3 regions of the Streptomyces sp. P5F9 genome follow, and region 3 is predicted to be linked to each of the others. Evidence: predicted binding sites of a transcription regulator. Region 3 holds the regulator's gene; each other region holds the start of a gene.
The links. Region 3 encodes HspR, which represses chaperone genes until heat shock. Its sites were predicted from a motif close to TTGAGNNNNNNNNNCTCAA; they were not measured.

Region 1 (5,841 bases), on a different contig from region 3:
GGCACCTTCCGCATGCCGCGCGCGGCGGTACGGGGATGGCTGACCGAGTCGTTCCCGGACGGCGCGAGCATCCCCTGCGAGGCGGACGACGACCTGTGCGTCCGCGTCGTCCACGGCCCGCACACGGCCGACGCCTACGACGTGACGGTGAGCGTGCGCTACGAGGGCGGGTCCGCCGGGGACACCGCCCTCGTCACCTTCGACGCGAGTTCCTACTGAACGCCGGACGTCACGAGCCGAACACCGGGCGTCACAGCGTCTTTCCGGTGGCCGGCCCCACGATCAGCCCGTCCCCGAACGCGTCCACCCGCACCGTGTCCCCGTCCTTGACCTCGCCCGCCAGGATCTCCTTGGCGAGCCGGTCGCCGATCGCCGTCTGGACGAGCCGCCGCAGCGGGCGCGCCCCGTACGCCGGGTCGTTGCCGTTGTCCGCGAGCCAGGTCAGGGCCTCGTCGCTGATCTCCAGGGTGAGGCGGCGTTCCGCGAGGCGCTTGGCGAGGCGGCCGATCTGGAGCGCGGCGATGCGGCCCAGTTCCTCCCTGTCGAGCGCCGAGAAGACGACCAGGTCGTCCAGCCGGTTCAGGAACTCCGGCTTGAAGGACGCCCGGACCACCTGAAGGACCTGTTCCTTCTTCTCGTCCTCGCCCGTGGTCTGGTCGATCAGGAAGTTGCTGCCCAGGTTCGAGGTGAGGATCAGGATCGTGTTGCGGAAGTCGACCGTGCGGCCCTGACCGTCCGTCAGCCGGCCGTCGTCCAGCACCTGGAGCAGGACGTCGAAGACCTCGGGGTGCGCCTTCTCGACCTCGTCGAGCAGGATCACCGAGTACGGCCGCCTGCGCACCGCCTCGGTGAGCTGGCCGCCCTCCTCGTAGCCGACGTATCCGGGCGGGGCGCCGACCAGCCGGGCCACGCTGTGCTTCTCGCCGTACTCCGACATGTCGATGCGGACCATCGCCCGCTCGTCGTCGAAGAGGAAGTCCGCGAGCGCCTTGGCCAGTTCGGTCTTGCCCACGCCCGTCGGGCCCAGGAAGAGGAACGAGCCGGTGGGGCGGTCCGGGTCCGCGATGCCCGCGCGGGTGCGCCGTACGGCGTCGGAGACCGCCTGTACGGCCTCTCGCTGGCCGATGAGGCGGCGGCCCAACTCCTCCTCCATGCGCAGGAGTTTCTGCGTCTCGCCCTCCAGGAGACGGCCTGCGGGAATGCCGGTCCAGGAGCCGACGACGTCCGCGATGTCGTCGGGGCCGACCTCCTCCTTGACCATCGTGTCCTTGGAAGCTTCCTCCTCAGCCTGGGAGGCCTCCTCCAAGTCCCTTTCCAGGGAAGGGATCTCGCCGTAGAGCAGCTTGGACGCGGTGTCGAAGTCGCCGTCGCGCTGGGCGCGTTCGGCCTGGCCGCGGAGTTCGTCGAGCTTCTCCTTCAGCTCGCCGACGCGGTTGAGGGACTGCTTCTCCTTCTCCCAGCGGGCGTTGAGGCCGCGCAGCTCCTCCTCGCGGTCGGCGAGGTCGCGGCGCAGCTTCTCCAGCCGCTCGATGGAGGCGGCGTCCGTCTCCTTGTCGAGTGCCAGCTCCTCCATCTTCAACCGGTCGACGGAGCGCTGGAGTTCGTCGATCTCGACGGGGGAGGAGTCGATCTCCATGCGCAGGCGGGACGCCGCCTCGTCGACGAGGTCGATCGCCTTGTCCGGGAGGAAGCGGGAGGTGATGTAGCGGTCGGAGAGGGTCGCGGCCGCCACCAGTGCGCTGTCCGCGATGACGACCTTGTGGTGCGCCTCGTAGCGGCCCTTGAGTCCGCGCAGGATCGCGATCGTGTCCTCGACGCTCGGCTCCGCGACCAGCACCTGCTGGAAGCGGCGCTCCAACGCCGGGTCCTTCTCGATGCGTTCGCGGTACTCGTCGAGGGTGGTCGCGCCGACCATGCGCAGTTCGCCGCGGGCGAGCATCGGCTTCAGCATGTTGCCGGCGTCCATCGCTGAGTCGCCGCCGGCGCCCGCGCCCACGACGGTGTGCAGCTCGTCGATGAAGGTGATGATCTGGCCGTCGGAGTCCTTGATCTCCGCGAGGACGGTCTTGAGCCGCTCCTCGAACTCGCCCCGGTACTTCGCCCCCGCGACCATCGCACCCAGGTCCAGCGCGACCAGCCGCTTGTTCTTGAGGGACTCCGGCACGTCCCCCTTGACGATCCGCTGCGCCAGCCCCTCGACGACGGCGGTCTTGCCGACGCCGGGCTCGCCGATCAGCACGGGGTTGTTCTTCGTGCGGCGGGACAGCACCTGGACGACCCGCCGGATCTCCTGGTCCCGCCCGATGACGGGATCGAGCTTGCCCTCGCGCGCGGCGGCCGTGAAGTCCGTACCGAACTTCTCCAGCGCCTTGTACTGCCCCTCGGGGTCGGGTGTGGTCACCCGGCGCCCTCCCCTGCTCTTCTGGAACGCGTCCAGCAGCTTCTTCGCACTGGCCCCCTGCTGGGAGAGTACGTCCCCGGCCGCGCCGCCCTTCGCGGCGATACCGATCAGCAGGTGCTCGGTCGAGAGGTAGTCGTCCCCGAGCTCCTTCGCGCGCTCACCCGCGTCCGCGATCACCGCGAGCAGCTCGCGGCTGGGCTGCGGCGGCGCGACGGTCGACCCGGTCACACTCGGCAGCGAGCCGAGCACCCGCTCGGCCCCGGACCGTACGGCGGCCTGGTCCGCGTCGACGGCCGCCAGCAGGTCGGTGATGTTCTCGTTGTCCTGCCCTTCGAGCAGGGAGAGCAGCAGATGCGCCGGGGTCAGATCCGCGTGCCCCCCGGTCACGGCACGGTTGCTGGCCGCGTTGATCGCGTCCCGGCTCCTGTTGGTCAGCTCGGCGTCCACGTTCCGGTACTCCTCCTCCTACGACCTTCGTGCACGGAATGACAGGGTCAACGTGCACAAAGTTGAGTCTATTCCACTCAAGGCAGTGGCGGGACGGATCGAGGGACTAAGTTCCGGGCCATGACCACCTACCCGGTCGACCCGGGCGATCCCGACCCGTCGTATCTCAGCTTCTGGCGGGAACGGCACCTGTGCACCCTCACCACCCTCCGCCCAGACGGCAGCCCGCACGTCGTCCCCGTCGGAGTGACATACGACCCGGAGGCGCGGCTCGCTCGGGTCATCGCGAACAAGTCGAGCACGAAGGTGGCGAACGTCCTGGCCGCCGGCCCCCAGGGGGCACGGGTCGCCGTGTGCCAGGTGGACGGGCGGCGCTGGGCGACGCTGGAGGGCCGGGCCTTCGTACGCGTCGAACGCGACCGGGTCGCCGAGGCGGAGCGCCGGTACGCGGAGCGTTACGAGCGGGTGCCGTCGCCGAACCCGTCCCGGGTGGTGATCGAGATCGAGCTCACGCGGGCGATGGGGAAGGCGGTGGGGAAGGCGCCGGGGAAAAGCTGAAGCGCCGATTTCCAGCCACCCGGGATCGGCCGATACCCGGAGATTCCGCACAAACTGCAGCGGCGTCACCGTGTTCAGGTCACGGTGACGCCGCTGCGGGGGGAAGCACCTGAGCGATCTGTTACGACGGGGGAATCGCGTCAGGCACTGCGGGGGGTGGCTGAGATGGTCTGGACGTCGGGGGCATCCGTTTCCACCAGCCGGTGGTCTCGCTGGTCAAGATTCACAAAGATCATTCCGTACCGGATGGCACATCGCACTGGCTGCGGCGCCCCCCGGGGCCGCCGCAGACACCGGTACGCCCGTACGTCCTCGTCCTCGTCCCGCGTCACGACGACCGGCTCACCGAACACGGTCACCATAAGCGAGTCACCGCTGTGGGGGATGGCGGTGGCCAGGTCGATGAAGTGCCAGCCGGAGCGGTAGGCCGTGGCCATCTCTCGGCGGAAGCTGCGGTCGTCGGGAGGCGTCGTCATGTCACGACCATTGGGTGTCGCCGGGCGTGGCCACGGCCTCGTCGACTGCCGCGTCGGCCCTCACCGATGACCATTGGGTGTCCCCCGCCCGCGTGTCGCTCTTCGCACCAGAAAGGCCACTCAGCGTTCCGAAGGCCACAACGGCGGAGAAGGCGGCGACAAGCACCGAGCGAAGCATTCTCTTACGCATAGTTGGCTTCGTCCTCACTTGAAGGTCCCCTCTTCCCCCGTCTGATAAGACGATGGCTCATTCAGGCACGTCATGACCACACAATGAGTGCATCATGTTCCTGCATGTTCAGGACCCTGGGGGGTGGAGATTTGACGACAAATCCGACAGAAGCGACACATCCCCACGCAATCGCTGAACTGTGTGAGGAGGGAAGGCGCGTATACGCCAACGCACTGCGCACGGGACGCGTCGCCCGCGCGGAAGTGGAGAACGCTCCCTGCTTGATGGAGTTCGCCCTCCTGCACGCCGATCCGGACGACGAGAACTGGCTCCGGCCGGTGCCCCCCTCGGTGGCGCTGTCCGTGCGGCTGAACCCGCTCGAACGCGAGATCTCCGAGCGCAGGCGCACATCCATGGAGCTGGCCGAGGTCTTCGAGCCGTTCATGACGCTCACCGCCCAGGGCTCGGCCCCGGAGCACTCGATCACCGTGCTGGAGGGTCTCGACCGCATCAACGGTGCCCTCGACCTGGCCACGGACCAGTGCCGCAACGAGGTACTGACGGTCCAGCCGAGCGTCCGCCATCCCGAACGCCGGATCATGGAGGGCCTGGAACGCGACAAGACCCTGACCGACCGTGGCGTGCGGATCCGGACGCTGTACCAGCACACCGCCCGGTACATCCCGGAGCGGCTGGCCTACGTGGACCAGTTCGCCAACGGCAAGGTGGAGTACCGCACCATCGACGAGCTGGTCGAGCGCCTCGTCATCTGTGACGAGACGGTCGCCTTCATCCCCATCCGGGACGACCGTCAGGTCGCCCTGGAGCTGCGGCACCCGGGTCTCGTGAGCTACCTGATCAAGGTCTTCGAGTTCATGTGGAGCCGCGCGGTCCCGCTGAGCGCCGGCAGCCCCTACGAGACCGCCGCCGACGGCATCACCGACATCCAGCACTCCATCGCCAAGCTTCTCGTCGAGGGGCACGTCGACGAGGCGATCGCCCGGCGCCTGGGCATGAACGTGCGGACGTGCCGGGCCCACATCGCCAAGCTGGCCACGGCCCTGGGCAGCGGCAGCCGCGCCCAGCTCGGCTTCCTCATAGCCCAGTCGGGGATCCTGCAGCAGGACCAGCCGACGCAGGAGGGAGAAGGCCGACCGTGACCGAGGCACACACGCACGGAGCGGAGGACCTGTGCGCGGAGGGCCTGGAGCTGTACGTCCGCGCGCTGCGCGACGGGCGGGTCCCTGCCGAGGACGCGGACAAGTCGCCCTGCCTGGCCGGTCTCGGGCTGCTGCACTCCGACGTGGAAGACCCCCGGTTCCTGCGACCGGTCGCGCCCGCGTCCGTACTCCATCGGCTGCTGCGGCGATCGGCCGAGCGCATCGCGGACGAGCGGCGGCGTGAGGAGCGCCTGGAGTCCGTCTTCGAACCGTTGATGCAGCTCGACGGTTCCCGGACGGCGGCCATGGGCACCCCCGTGATCACGGTCCTCGGCGACAAGGAACGCATCAACCAGGCCATCACCGAGGCCATGGCGGACGCCACGGGCGAGCTCCTCACCATCCAGCCCAACATCACCTCCCGCAGCCAGGAGGCCCAGGCCGTCGCGCTCGTCCGCGACCAGGCCCTGCTCGACCGCGGCGGCCGCATCCGCGCCCTCTACCAGCACACCCAGCGCCACCGGCCGCTCGTCCTGTCCCGCTACGAGCAACTGCGGGGCGACGCGGAGGCCCGCACCCTGGACGAGGTCACCGACCGTCTCATCGTCGTCGACCGCACGGTCGCCT
Region 2 (5,841 bases), on a different contig from region 3:
AGACAGGGGCAGGTGGGACGGCGAAGGGTGACGTGTGAACCAGAAGGAGCGCCTCACCGTGGAACGGATCGCGACAGCCGGCACCCAGGCCTCCGCCACGCCTCCGGGCGGGCCCCTGGCCGATGAGTCCGGGCCGGCTTCGCCCCTGGATTCCGGGCTGCTGGACGCGATGCCGAGACAGCGGGAAGTGCTGGACGGGGCTGGGAAGTCGAGGCTCGCCACTCCGACCCCGGCGGTGTCCGTCTCGGCGTCCACCCCTGCCGTCCCCGGCGAATCGCGCGTCCTGCTCGCACTCCGTCGCCTCCACCCCTGGCGGCTGCTGCCCACGCCCACGGGGACGCCGTTCACCTTCTGTTACGGGGTGCTGCTCGTCGTGACGTCACTGGTGGCGCAGTACGCCGATCCGGCCTTCGTGACCGAACTGCACCAGGCGTCCAGCACCGACGTCACCCACCTGCTCCGCGACCCGTTCCTCGTGCTGGTCGCCAGCGCGCTGTGGATCGTGGGCGGCGTGGTGTCGCCGTACGCGTTCCTGTTCCTGCTCGTACTGACCGCGCTGGAACGCAGGATCGGCGGCGTACGGACCGCCGCGGTGTTCCTCTGCGGGCACATCGTGGCCACGCTGGCGACCGAAGGGACCGTGGGAATCGCCGTGTTGGCGGGCCACCTCCCCGCCACCTCGCTGCACCGCCTCGACTACGGCATCAGCTTCGGCGTCGCGACGAGCATAGGAGCGCTGGCCGGCCTCCTCAGGCCCTGGCTGGGGCTGCCGTTGCTCGCCCTGTTCGGCTGGACGCTGGTCGAGGCCCTGATCGAGTTCACCGACCCCATGACGAACTGGGGCCACCTGATCTCGCTGACGATAGGCGTCGCGGCCTGGCCGCTGATACGGCGCTGGGCGCGGGCGGCGCAGGTGAACCGGGCGGCACGGGTGGCTGTGGCGGCTCGGGTTGAGGTCGCGGGGGTCTGACTCCCCGCCCAGCCGGCCGCGTTCAGCTTCTTCGCTACTCCCGGGACGCCAAGTCGGCGCTCTTGCTGGGCGGTTGCTCCGGTGACCACACGTACGGCGTGGTCGTGGTGATCGCCCGGAAGCCCAGCCGGCGCAGGATCGGCGCGCTGTCGTCCGTGGCGTCCACCTGCAGATACGGCACTTTGCGGGCGGCGGCGAGAGCGGCCCGGACGGCTACGAGGGCGCGGTAGATGCCCTTGCCGCGCCACTCGGCGAGTGTCGAGCCGCCCAGCATGTTGGCGAACTCCGTCCCCGGCCGGAAGGCGAGCCAGGCCGCGGAGACCATCTCGCCCTCCGCCTCGACGGCGTAGACGGCCATCTCGTCCGGAGCGGCGGCGATCCGCCCGAGCAGGTCGGCGGCCAGCCAGTTCAGGTCCATCTCCCAGATGGCCGACTGCAGCGCCCCGAGCCGCCGCAGGTCGTTCTCGGCGGTGATCCGGCGGATCGTGACCCCGTCCGGCAGCACGGGCTCCCGTACGGCCATCTCCTCGGCCAGCCCGATCAGCACCGTCTCCGGTTCCTCGGGCACGAACCCCGCCGCGCGCAGCCGGTCGGTGAGGTCGGCGGGCACGTCGTGGGAACGGGTCTTCCACTCCACGCTCTCCCCGCGCGCGGCGAAGAAGTCCCGCTGCCGCACGATCAGTTCGTCCAGTTCCTGCCCCTGCACCCCCAGGTCACGCGGTCCGCTCACAAACCCGCGGAACTGTCCGACGATCCGCAGCAGCGGCCCGTCCTTCTCGTACGTCACTCCGGCGGGCGGAATGGGCGGGGTGCCGCGCATCTGGTCGTCGTAGGCGGCGAGGAGGGTCTGGGTTTCGGATTCCGTGTCTGTCACGGGGTGACAGTACGAGGAGGCGTGCGAGCCGGGGCAACCGATTATCGGCGGGGAATCAGAATCAGCTCAGGCGGAGTCGTTCTGCCGGCGGCTGCGGTGTGAGCGTCCGCCGCGGTGTCGTTGTCGAAGGGGCCGGCGTCCCAGGTGCCCATGCGTCTCTCCTGACCGTGATGGCGTCTGTGGCGTCCGGGCATCGTGGCAGGCGCCACTGACATCGACCGTCGAGCCTCGGCCGCCCCGTCACGGAACCCCGTTCCCCGGGAAGCCTCCGCCCCCTTTCCGTGTTGACCTGCACGGAGGCCAGCGCGTTACCGCCGATCGCTCACAGCGAACAACCGGTGGGGAACAATCGAGGACGGCCAAGCATTGAGTCGGCATAGCTCAACTTGACTGCCTAAGGGGAGATCATGGCTTCGACGTCCACACCGCTCACCCTGCCCGTGCTGCCGCTCGACGACGAGGTCGTGCTGCCCGGAATGGTGGTTCCGCTGGACCTGAACGACACCGATGTACGCGCCGCCGTGGAGGCCGCACAGGCCGCCGCGCGGTCCGAGCCCGGAAAGCCCAAGGTCCTGCTGGTGCCACGGATCGACGGGACCTACGCGAGCACGGGTGTGCTCGGCACCATCGAGCAGGTCGGCCGGCTGGCCGACGGCGACCCGGGTGCGCTGATCCGCGGCCGTAGCCGCGTGAAGATCGGGGCCGGGACCACCGGGCCCGGTGCCGCGCTCTGGGTGGAGGGCACCGCGCTCGACGAGAGCCTGCCCGAACCCTTGCCCGGCTCCGTTTCCGAGCTGGTGAAGGAGTACAAGGCGCTGGCCACCGCGTGGCTGCGCAAGCGGGGGGCCTGGCAGGTCGTCGACCGCGTGCAGGCCATCGATGACGTGTCCACCCTCGCTGACAATTCCGGCTACTCGCCCTTCCTGACCACCGAGCAGAAGATCGAGCTGCTGGAGACCGCCGACCCGGTGGCCCGGCTGAAGCTCGCCACCCAGCACCTGCGCGACCACCTCGCCGAGCAGGACGTCGCCGAGACCATCGCCAAGGACGTCCAGGACGGTGTCGACAAGCAGCAGCGCGAGTTCCTGCTGCGTCGCCAGCTCGACGCCGTACGCAAGGAACTGCGCGAGCTGAACGGGGACACGAGCGACGGCGAGGAGTCCGATGACTACCGCGCCCGGGTCGAGGCCGCCGATCTTCCCGAGAAGGTCCGTGAGGCCGCGCTCAAGGAGGTCGAGAAGCTGGAGCGGTCCTCCGACCAGTCGCCCGAGGGCTCGTGGATCCGCACCTGGCTGGACACCGTTCTCGAACTCCCGTGGAACGAAAGGACCCAGGACGAGTACGACATCCAGGGCGCCAAGGCGATCCTGGACGCCGAGCACGCCGGTCTGAACGACGTGAAGGAGCGCATCACCGAGTACCTGGCCGTGCGCAAGCGGCGCGCGGAGCGGGGCCTGGGTGTGGTGGGCGGTCGGCGCGGCGGTGCCGTGCTCGCCCTCGTAGGGCCGCCCGGTGTCGGCAAGACCTCGCTCGGTGAGTCCGTCGCCCACGCGATGGGCCGGAAGTTCGTCCGGGTCGCGCTGGGCGGGGTGCGGGACGAGGCCGAGATCCGCGGTCACCGGCGTACGTACGTCGGTGCGCTGCCCGGTCGTATCGTCCGCGCCATCAAGGAGGCCGGGTCCATGAACCCGGTGGTCCTGCTGGACGAGATCGACAAGGTGGGGTCCGACTACCGGGGCGACCCGGCGGCGGCTCTGCTCGAAGTGCTCGACCCCGCGCAGAACCACACCTTCCGCGACCACTACCTGGAGGTCGAACTCGACCTGAGCGATGTGGTGTTCCTGGCGACGGCCAACGTGCTCGAAGCCATCCCGGAGGCGCTGCTCGACCGTATGGAACTGGTGCGGTTGGACGGTTACACCGAGGACGAGAAGGTCGTCATCGCCCGTGACCACCTGCTCCCGCGTCAGCTGGAGCGGGCGGGGCTCAAGGACGACGAGGTCGTCATCGACGAGAGCGCGCTGCGCAAGCTCGCCGGCGAGTACACCCGTGAGGCGGGCGTCCGCACCCTGGAGCGGTCGATCGCCCGGCTGCTGCGCAAGATCGCGGCCCAGCACGAACTGGGCCAGCGGGAGCTGCCGTTCACGGTGACCGACGCCGACCTGCGCGCGCTGATCGGACGGCCGCACCACGTGCCCGAGTCCGCCCAGGACCCGGCCGAGCGCCGTACGGCCGTACCCGGTGTCGCCACCGGCCTCGCGGTCACCGGCGCTGGCGGTGACGTCCTCTACGTCGAGGCGTCGCTGGCCGACCCGGAGACGGGCGCGGCGGGTCTGACCCTGACCGGTCAGCTCGGTGACGTGATGAAGGAGAGCGCGCAGATCGCCCTGTCCTTCCTCCGCTCGCACGGCGCCGAACTGGAGCTGCCCGTGGGCGACTTGAAGGACCGGGGTGTGCACATCCACTTCCCGGCGGGTTCGGTGCCGAAGGACGGCCCGAGCGCGGGTGTCACGATGACGACGGCCCTGGCGTCGCTGCTCAGCGGCCGCCTGGTCCGCACGGACGTGGCGATGACGGGTGAGGTCTCCCTGACCGGTCGGGTCCTCCCGATCGGCGGCGTGAAGCAGAAGCTGCTCGCCGCGCACCAGGCCGGGGTCACCACCGTCATCATCCCGAAGCGCAACGAGCCCGACCTGGACGACGTCCCGGCCGAGGTCCTGGACAAGCTCGACGTCCACGCGGTGACGGACGTCCGCCAGGTCCTGGAGCTGGCACTGGCGCCGGCCACGAACGGCGCGACGTCGGAGGTTCCGGTGGCGGCGTGACGGACGCCCACCGGCAGGTGAAGGCCCGGGTCCCCTTTCGCGAGGGGCCCGGGCCTTCGCCGTAGTACGGATGGCTCGTCAGCCGTTGGCGAGGGCGGCCACCCGGTCCAGCGCCCCGTTGAACTTGTCGTGGTCCCCGACCGTCGTCCCGGACGACGTGTACTGCCACATCGTGTAGAACGACCACCCGCCCGGCAGCGTCCCCGGGTCCGAGGCGTACCGCGCGACCCACAGCGGGTCGGCGGACACGAAGGCGCCGGAGTTGCCCGTGCAGTCGGACCACCAGCTCGTCGCCGTGTAGACCACCGCGTCACGGCCGGTGCGGGACTTGTACGTGGACAGGAAGTCGGCGATCCAACTGACCATCGCCGCGGCCGACTTGCCGTAGCAGGACGCGCCGTACGGGTTCCACTCGATGTCGAGGACACCGGGGAGGGTACGGCCGTCCTTGGACCAGCCGCCGCCGTGGTCGACGAAGTAGTTGGCCTGGGTGGCGCCGCTCGTCGTGTCCGGGGTAGCGAAGTGGTACGCGCCGCGGATCATGCCGACGTCGTAGGCGCCGTTGTACTGCTGGGCGAAGTACGGGTTCGTGTAGTACGTCCCCTCGGTCGCCTTCGTGTAGGCCCATTTGACCCCGCTGCTCCACAGGGTCGACCAGGCGACGTTGCCCTGGTAGCCGCTGACGTCGACGCCTTCAGTCTGGGTGGCGTCACCGCCGGTGGGTGTGCCGTCCTGGCCGTCGTGCGCCAGGACGCCGATGCCCAGGTAGGCCGAGCCGCGGGCCGGGACCGTGGCGGCGCCGGCCGGGTGGGTGAGGCCCGCCAGCAGGAGTCCGGAGAGGGCGAGGGCGAGGGAGAGGTGCCGCAGGCGTGGTGTTCGGGGTCTGTGCACAGGCATGGGCGCGGGCATGGCGTGCCTCCGAGGGCGCGGTGGAGCGCGGTGGGGGAGTGGGGGAAGGTGAGTTGATGTTGGCGTGGCCATGCCAGTCATTGCCTGGCAAGGAAGCTACGCACCGAGAAGACCGCGTGGGAAGGGGGTCCGGACGACGCCGTTGGTCTAGCCCTGCGAAATACTGGCGGAGCTGCGGCGATGACGGTGTTTGGCGGAAACTTTCACGATCGGGAAAGCGGACCAATGGGTGCTGACGTGCACAAGGGTGAGGGCAGGGACGG
Region 3 (5,841 bases):
CAGGGCCTTGATGATGCCGCCGGCCATCGCGTCGTTGGCGGAGTACACCGCGGCGATGTTGTTCTTGCCGAGCTTGCCGATCGCCTCGGTCATCTCCTTCTGGGCGATGTCCGGGTCCCAGGCCTTGGTGTTGTAGCTCTCGGCGATCGTCACCTTGCCCTGCAACTCGGACAGCGCCCCGCCCTTGAACACCGCGGCGTTGGGGTCGGTCGGCGAGCCGTTGATCATGACGATCTTGTCGGAGGTGTCCACGTTGCTGCCCAGCGCCTCGACCAGGGAGCGGCCCTGCACCTCGCCGACGAGTTCGCCGTCGAAGGAGACGTACGCGTCGATCGGGCCCTCGGCCAGCCGGTCGTAGGCGATGACCGGGATGCCGGCGGTCTTGGCCTTCTTCACCATGGTCCGGATGGCGTGCGAGTCGACGGCGTCGAGCACGATGATGTCGACCTTCTCGTCGATCATCTTCTGCATCTGCTTGTCCTGCGTGGCCGCGACGCCGCCGGCGTTCGCGTACTCGGCCTTGCCCTTGTTCGAGGTGAGTTCCTGGATCTTCGCCTTCATGATCGGGTAGTCGAACTCCGCGTACCGCGTGTTCGTCTTCTCCGGCATGAGCACCCCCACCGTGATGTCGTTGCCCTTCGCGGGAGTCGCGTCCGTGCTGCTCCCCGACGAGTTGAGCACGCCACAGGCGGCCAGGGGGAGGGCCAGCGAGGACGCGGCCACGGATATGGCGATACGACGCATTGGGTGCTCACTTCTGGTGCCGTGCGGACGTGGGTGCAGCATTGCGACCCAGGTGACTGAAAAGCCAACGCGGCCGCGACCACCGGCGTCAAGCGGAACTACTTAACGAGATGGCAACGCCACGTTCCGTTTGGTATGTGGAGATGCTGCGGAACCCCATCCAAACGCTCTTTACGGACCCTCCACTCAACGGGAGTTCATGAACGGGCAAAGATAAGCACAACCAACTCCCGTCTTCACAAGTCCTGATCGGCAACGGCCATGTGCCGCCGCGACGAGTTCCGCGCCCGCGAGACGTACACGTGAAGGGGCCCGGAGACATCGGTCTCCGGGCCCCTTCACGTGTACGTGGACGTCAGTCCGAGGACTGCTGCCGCTTCGGCCGCCACACCACCAGCGCGCTGGTCTGCTGGACCTCCTGGTACGGGACCAGGTCGCGCCGGTACGACGCGTGCACCGCGGCCTCGCGCTGCTGCATCGTGGCCGCCGCGCCCTCGACCGCCGACTGGAGCTCGGCGACGCGCTGCTGGAGCGCGACGACCTGGTTCTCCAGCTCGATGATGCGCTTGATGCCGGCCAGGTTGATGCCCTCGGTCTGCGACAACTGCTGGACGGTGCGCAGCAGTTCGATGTCGCGGGCCGAGTAGCGCCGTCCGCGCCCGGCCGTGCGGTCCGGGGAGACCAGGCCGAGGCGGTCGTACTGGCGCAGCGTCTGCGGGTGCAGGCCGGAGAGCTGGGCCGCCACCGAGATGACGTAGACCGGGGTCTCCTCGGTCAGCTCGTACGGGTTGCGTCGACGGCCGTCCATCACTCTCATGCTCCCTTCGCGGCCTGGAACAGCTCCGCCCGCGGGTCCTCGCCCGCGGTCGCCTCTCGATACGCCTCCAGTGCGTCACGAGCATTCCCCGTGACGTCCTTCGGGACACTCACCTCGACCGTGACGAGGAGATCGCCCCGGGTGCCGTCCTTGCGGACCGCGCCCTTGCCGCGGGCGCGCATCGTCCGGCCGTTGGGCGTGCCCGGGGGCAGCTTCAGCGTCACCGGGGGCCCGCCCAGGGTGGGCACCCTGACCTCGCCGCCCAGTGCCGCCTCGGCGAACGTCACCGGGACCGTCACCGTGAGGTTGTCGTCCTTGCGGCCGAACACGGGGTGCGCGTCGACGTGCACCATGACGTACAAGTCGCCTGCGGGACCGCCCCGTTCACCCGGTGCGCCCTTGCCGCGGAGCCGGATGCGCTGGCTGTCCGTGACCCCTGCGGGGATCCGGACCTGCATGGTCCGGGACGACTTGGCGCGCCCGCTGCCCTTGCACTCGATGCACGGGTGCTCGGCGATCAGGCCCCGGCCCTTGCAGTCCGGGCACGGGTCCGTGAGCGAGAAGCCGCCGCCGGAGCCGCGCGCGACCTGACCGGTGCCGACGCAGGTCGGGCACACGCGCGGTGTGCCGTTCTTGTCGCCGGTGCCCGAACAGGCCTTGCAGGGCTGCTGCGAGGACATCCGCAGCGGGACCGTGGCCCCTTCGATGGCCTCCGTGAAGCTGAGCGTGACCTCGGACTCGATGTCCTGGCCGCGCCTCGGCTGCGTACGGGTCGTGCCCGTGCCGCCGCGGTTGAACAGGCCCCCGAAGACGTCACCGATCCCGCCGCCGAAGCCGCCGGCTCCCCCGGCGCCGCCGCCCTGGGCGCCGCCTCCGAAGAGGTCGCCCAGGTCGAAGTTGAAGTTGCCGCCGCCCGCGCCGCCCGGCCCCGGGCGGAAGCCGCCGTTGCCGAACAGTGCGCGGGCCTCGTCGTACTCCTTGCGCTTCTTGGGGTCACCGAGGATGTCGTTGGCCTCGGAGATCTCCTTGAAGCGCTCCTCGGCCTTGGCGTTGCCCTTGTTGGCGTCCGGGTGGAACTCGCGGGCGAGCTTCCGGTACGCCTTCTTGATCTCGGCCTCGGTGGCGTCCTTGGGGACGCCGAGGACCTTGTAGTAGTCCTTCTCGATGAAGTCCTTGGTGCTCATCCTCGACGTCCCTCCTTTCCTTTGGTGCTACTCCCCTTGCGGGTCCCGTGGGGTGCGATGTCAGCCCTCGTCCGGGCCACCGCTCTCCTTGTCGTCGTCCGCGGTCTCGGCGGCGTCCGAGGACTCCGCCTTGCCGGTCTGCGCGGCGCCGGGCTGCGGCTCCGCGACCGCCACCCGCGCGGGGCGGATGGTGCGCTCGCCGATGCGATACCCGGGCTGAAGGATCGCCACGCAGGTCGTCTCCGTGACGTCCGGCGCGTACGAGTGCATCAGGGCCTCGTGGATCGTCGGATCGAAGGGCTCGCCCTCCTTGCCGAACTGCTGCAGTCCCATCTTCGCCGCGGCGGTCTCCAGCGACTCCGCCACCGACTTGAAACCGCCGACGAGTTCACCGTGTTCCCGCGCGCGGCCGATGTCGTCGAGCGTGGGCATCAGCTCGGTCAGGAGGTTCGCCACGGCGATCTCCTTGACCGCGATGCGGTCCCGCTCGACCCGGCGGCGGTAGTTCTGGAACTCGGCCTGGAGCCGCTGGAGGTCCGCGGTGCGCTCTTCGAGCGCCTTGCGCACCTGGTCCAGCTGGGCCGTCAGACCGGCGATCTGTGCGCTTGCGTCCCCTGCCGGGGCCGCCCCCTCCCCACTGCTGGAGGGGGAGGCGGCCTGCGGCTCGGCGTCGTCGGGGGTGGCGCCGGAAGGGACATCAGGCTTCTCGTCGAAGCCCGGGGTCTCCTCCGTCACGCGGCACCGTCCTTGCGCTCGTCGTCCACGATCTCGGCGTCCACCACGTCGTCGTCCGCCTTGGGCGCCTCGGCACCCGGGGCGTCGCCGCCCGCGGCCTGCGTGGCCTGGGCGTCGGCGTACATGGCCTGGCCGACCTTCTGCGAGACCGCGGCGACCTTCTCGGTGGCGGTGCGGATCTCGGCGGTGTCCTCGCCCTTGAGCGCGGCCTTCAGCTCCTCTACGGCGGCCTCGACCTCGGTCTTGACCTCGCCGGGGACCTTGTCCTCGTTGTCCTTGAGGAACTTCTCCGTCTGGTAGACGAGCTGCTCGCCCTGGTTGCGGGACTCGGCGGCCTCGCGGCGACGGTGGTCCTCGTCCGCGTACTGCTCGGCCTCCTGGCGCATGCGGTCGACCTCGTCCTTCGGCAGCGAGGAGCCGCCGGTGACGGTCATCTTCTGCTCCTTGCCGGTGCCGAGGTCCTTGGCCGTGACGTGCATGATGCCGTTGGCGTCGATGTCGAAGGAGACCTCGATCTGCGGGACACCGCGCGGGGCCGGCGGCAGACCGGTCAGCTCGAACATCCCGAGCTTCTTGTTGTACGCCGCGATCTCGCGCTCGCCCTGGTAGACCTGGATCTGCACGGAGGGCTGGTTGTCCTCGGCGGTGGTGAAGATCTCGGACCGCTTGGTCGGGATCGTCGTGTTCCGCTCGATCAGCTTGGTCATGATGCCGCCCTTGGTCTCGATGCCGAGGGACAGCGGGGTCACGTCGAGGAGCAGGACGTCCTTGACCTCACCCTTGAGGACACCGGCCTGGAGGGACGCGCCGATGGCGACGACCTCGTCCGGGTTGACGCCCTTGTTGGCGTCCTTGCCGCCGGTCAGCTCGCGCACGATCTCCGCGACGGCCGGCATACGGGTGGAGCCACCGACGAGGACGACGTGGTCGATCTCGTTGATGGAGATGCCGGCGTCCTTGATGACGTTGTGGAACGGCGTCTTGCAGCGCTCCAGGAGGTCGGCCGTCAGCTGCTGGAACTGGGCCCGGGTGAGCTTCTCGTCCAGGTGCAGCGGGCCCTCGGCGGACGCCGTGATGTAGGGCAGGTTGATCGAGGTCTCGGTGGAGCTGGACAGCTCGATCTTGGCCTTCTCGGCAGCCTCGCGCAGACGCTGGAGGGCCATCTTGTCCTTGCCCAGGTCCACGCCGTGGCCGGACGCGAACTGCTTCACCAGGTAGTCGACGACCCGCTGGTCCCAGTCGTCACCACCGAGGTGGTTGTCGCCGTTCGTGGCCTTCACCTCGACGACGCCGTCGCCGATCTCCAGGAGGGACACGTCGAAGGTGCCGCCACCGAGGTCGAAGACGAGGATCGTCTGGTCGTCCTTGTCGAGGCCGTACGCCAGCGCGGCGGCGGTCGGCTCGTTCACGATGCGCAGGACGTTCAGGCCCGCGATCTCGCCGGCCTCCTTCGTCGCCTGGCGCTCGGAGTCGTTGAAGTAGGCCGGGACGGTGATGACCGCGTCCGTGACCTTCTCGCCCAGGTAGGCCTCGGCGTCGCGCTTCAGCTTCTGCAGGATGAAGGCGCTCATCTGCTGCGGGTTGAAGTTCTTCCCGTCGAGCTCGATCTTCCAGTCCGTGCCCATGTGGCGCTTCACGGAACGGATGGTCCGGTCAACGTTCGTGACCGCCTGGCGCTTGGCCACCTCTCCGACGAGCACCTCGCCGTTCTTGGCGAAGGCGACGACGGACGGCGTGGTCCTGGCGCCCTCTGCGTTGGTGATGACGGTGGGCTCGCCGCCTTCAAGAACGCTGACGACGGAGTTAGTCGTGCCCAGGTCGATGCCGACCGCACGTGCCATGGTTGATTCCTCCAGCAATGACTTGAGTGGAACGGACTCAAGTGTGCACGACACTCACCGCTGGGTCAACAGAGCTGAGTCGACCAGGCTCAACTCTTATCCGTTCCTTACACGCAACTGGCCTCTGACCTGCGTGGACGCGGCACGCCGCACCCCGTAGACAGTGACTTTAAGCAGTCCGAACACGACGACCAGGGCCGCACCCGCCACCCACACGACGGCGGATTCGCCGACCCACCCGTTGTGCACGAGCACCCCGACGAGCACTCCGGAGAACCCGCCGATCCCCAGGACCACCACCGCTCCCTGCGGAGTGAGCCCCAACCGCCGCAGCCGATGGGCGAGATGATCGGGCCCGCCCCGCAACAACGCCCGCCCGGCCAGCCGTCGCGACAGCAGCACCAGTACGGCATCGGCACTGGCAACCGCGGTCAGCGCGAACAACACCCCCGCACTGGACGCGAACCCGCGCCCCACCTGCGTGACCACGGCGGCCGAGGCGAGCACGAACCCCGTGAAC

Region 1: clpB (ATP-dependent chaperone ClpB) is a predicted target of HspR. The motif match lies at 2,911-2,929, and genes of this name have one in related genera.
Region 2: lon (endopeptidase La) is a predicted target of HspR. The motif match lies at 2,211-2,229, and genes of this name have one in related genera.

What each region holds. Positions count from the first base shown of each region.
Region 1 covers NZ_JBXVPZ010000128.1:8,880-14,720, forward strand. The annotation lists gene AC31A1_RS21460 (hypothetical protein) at 1-219, shown strand, start outside; gene clpB (ATP-dependent chaperone ClpB) at 251-2,848, opposite strand; gene AC31A1_RS21470 (pyridoxamine 5'-phosphate oxidase family protein) at 2,969-3,406, shown strand; gene AC31A1_RS21475 (Rieske (2Fe-2S) protein) at 3,547-3,882, opposite strand; gene AC31A1_RS21480 (helix-turn-helix transcriptional regulator) at 4,177-5,214, shown strand; gene AC31A1_RS21485 (helix-turn-helix transcriptional regulator) at 5,211-5,841, shown strand, end outside.
Region 2 covers NZ_JBXVPZ010000104.1:9,163-15,003, forward strand. The annotation lists gene AC31A1_RS18905 (rhomboid-like protein) at 59-970, shown strand; gene AC31A1_RS18910 (GNAT family N-acetyltransferase) at 1,005-1,790, opposite strand; gene lon (endopeptidase La) at 2,252-4,669, shown strand; gene AC31A1_RS18920 (lysozyme) at 4,748-5,566, opposite strand; gene AC31A1_RS18925 (MarR family winged helix-turn-helix transcriptional regulator) at 5,804-5,841, shown strand, end outside.
Region 3 covers NZ_JBXVPZ010000369.1:3,767-9,607, reverse strand. The annotation lists gene AC31A1_RS38625 (sugar ABC transporter substrate-binding protein) at 1-744, opposite strand, end outside; gene AC31A1_RS38620 (heat shock protein transcriptional repressor HspR) at 1,100-1,552, opposite strand; gene dnaJ (molecular chaperone DnaJ) at 1,558-2,745, opposite strand; gene grpE (nucleotide exchange factor GrpE) at 2,806-3,480, opposite strand; gene dnaK (molecular chaperone DnaK) at 3,477-5,321, opposite strand; gene AC31A1_RS38600 (MraY family glycosyltransferase) at 5,418-5,841, opposite strand, start outside.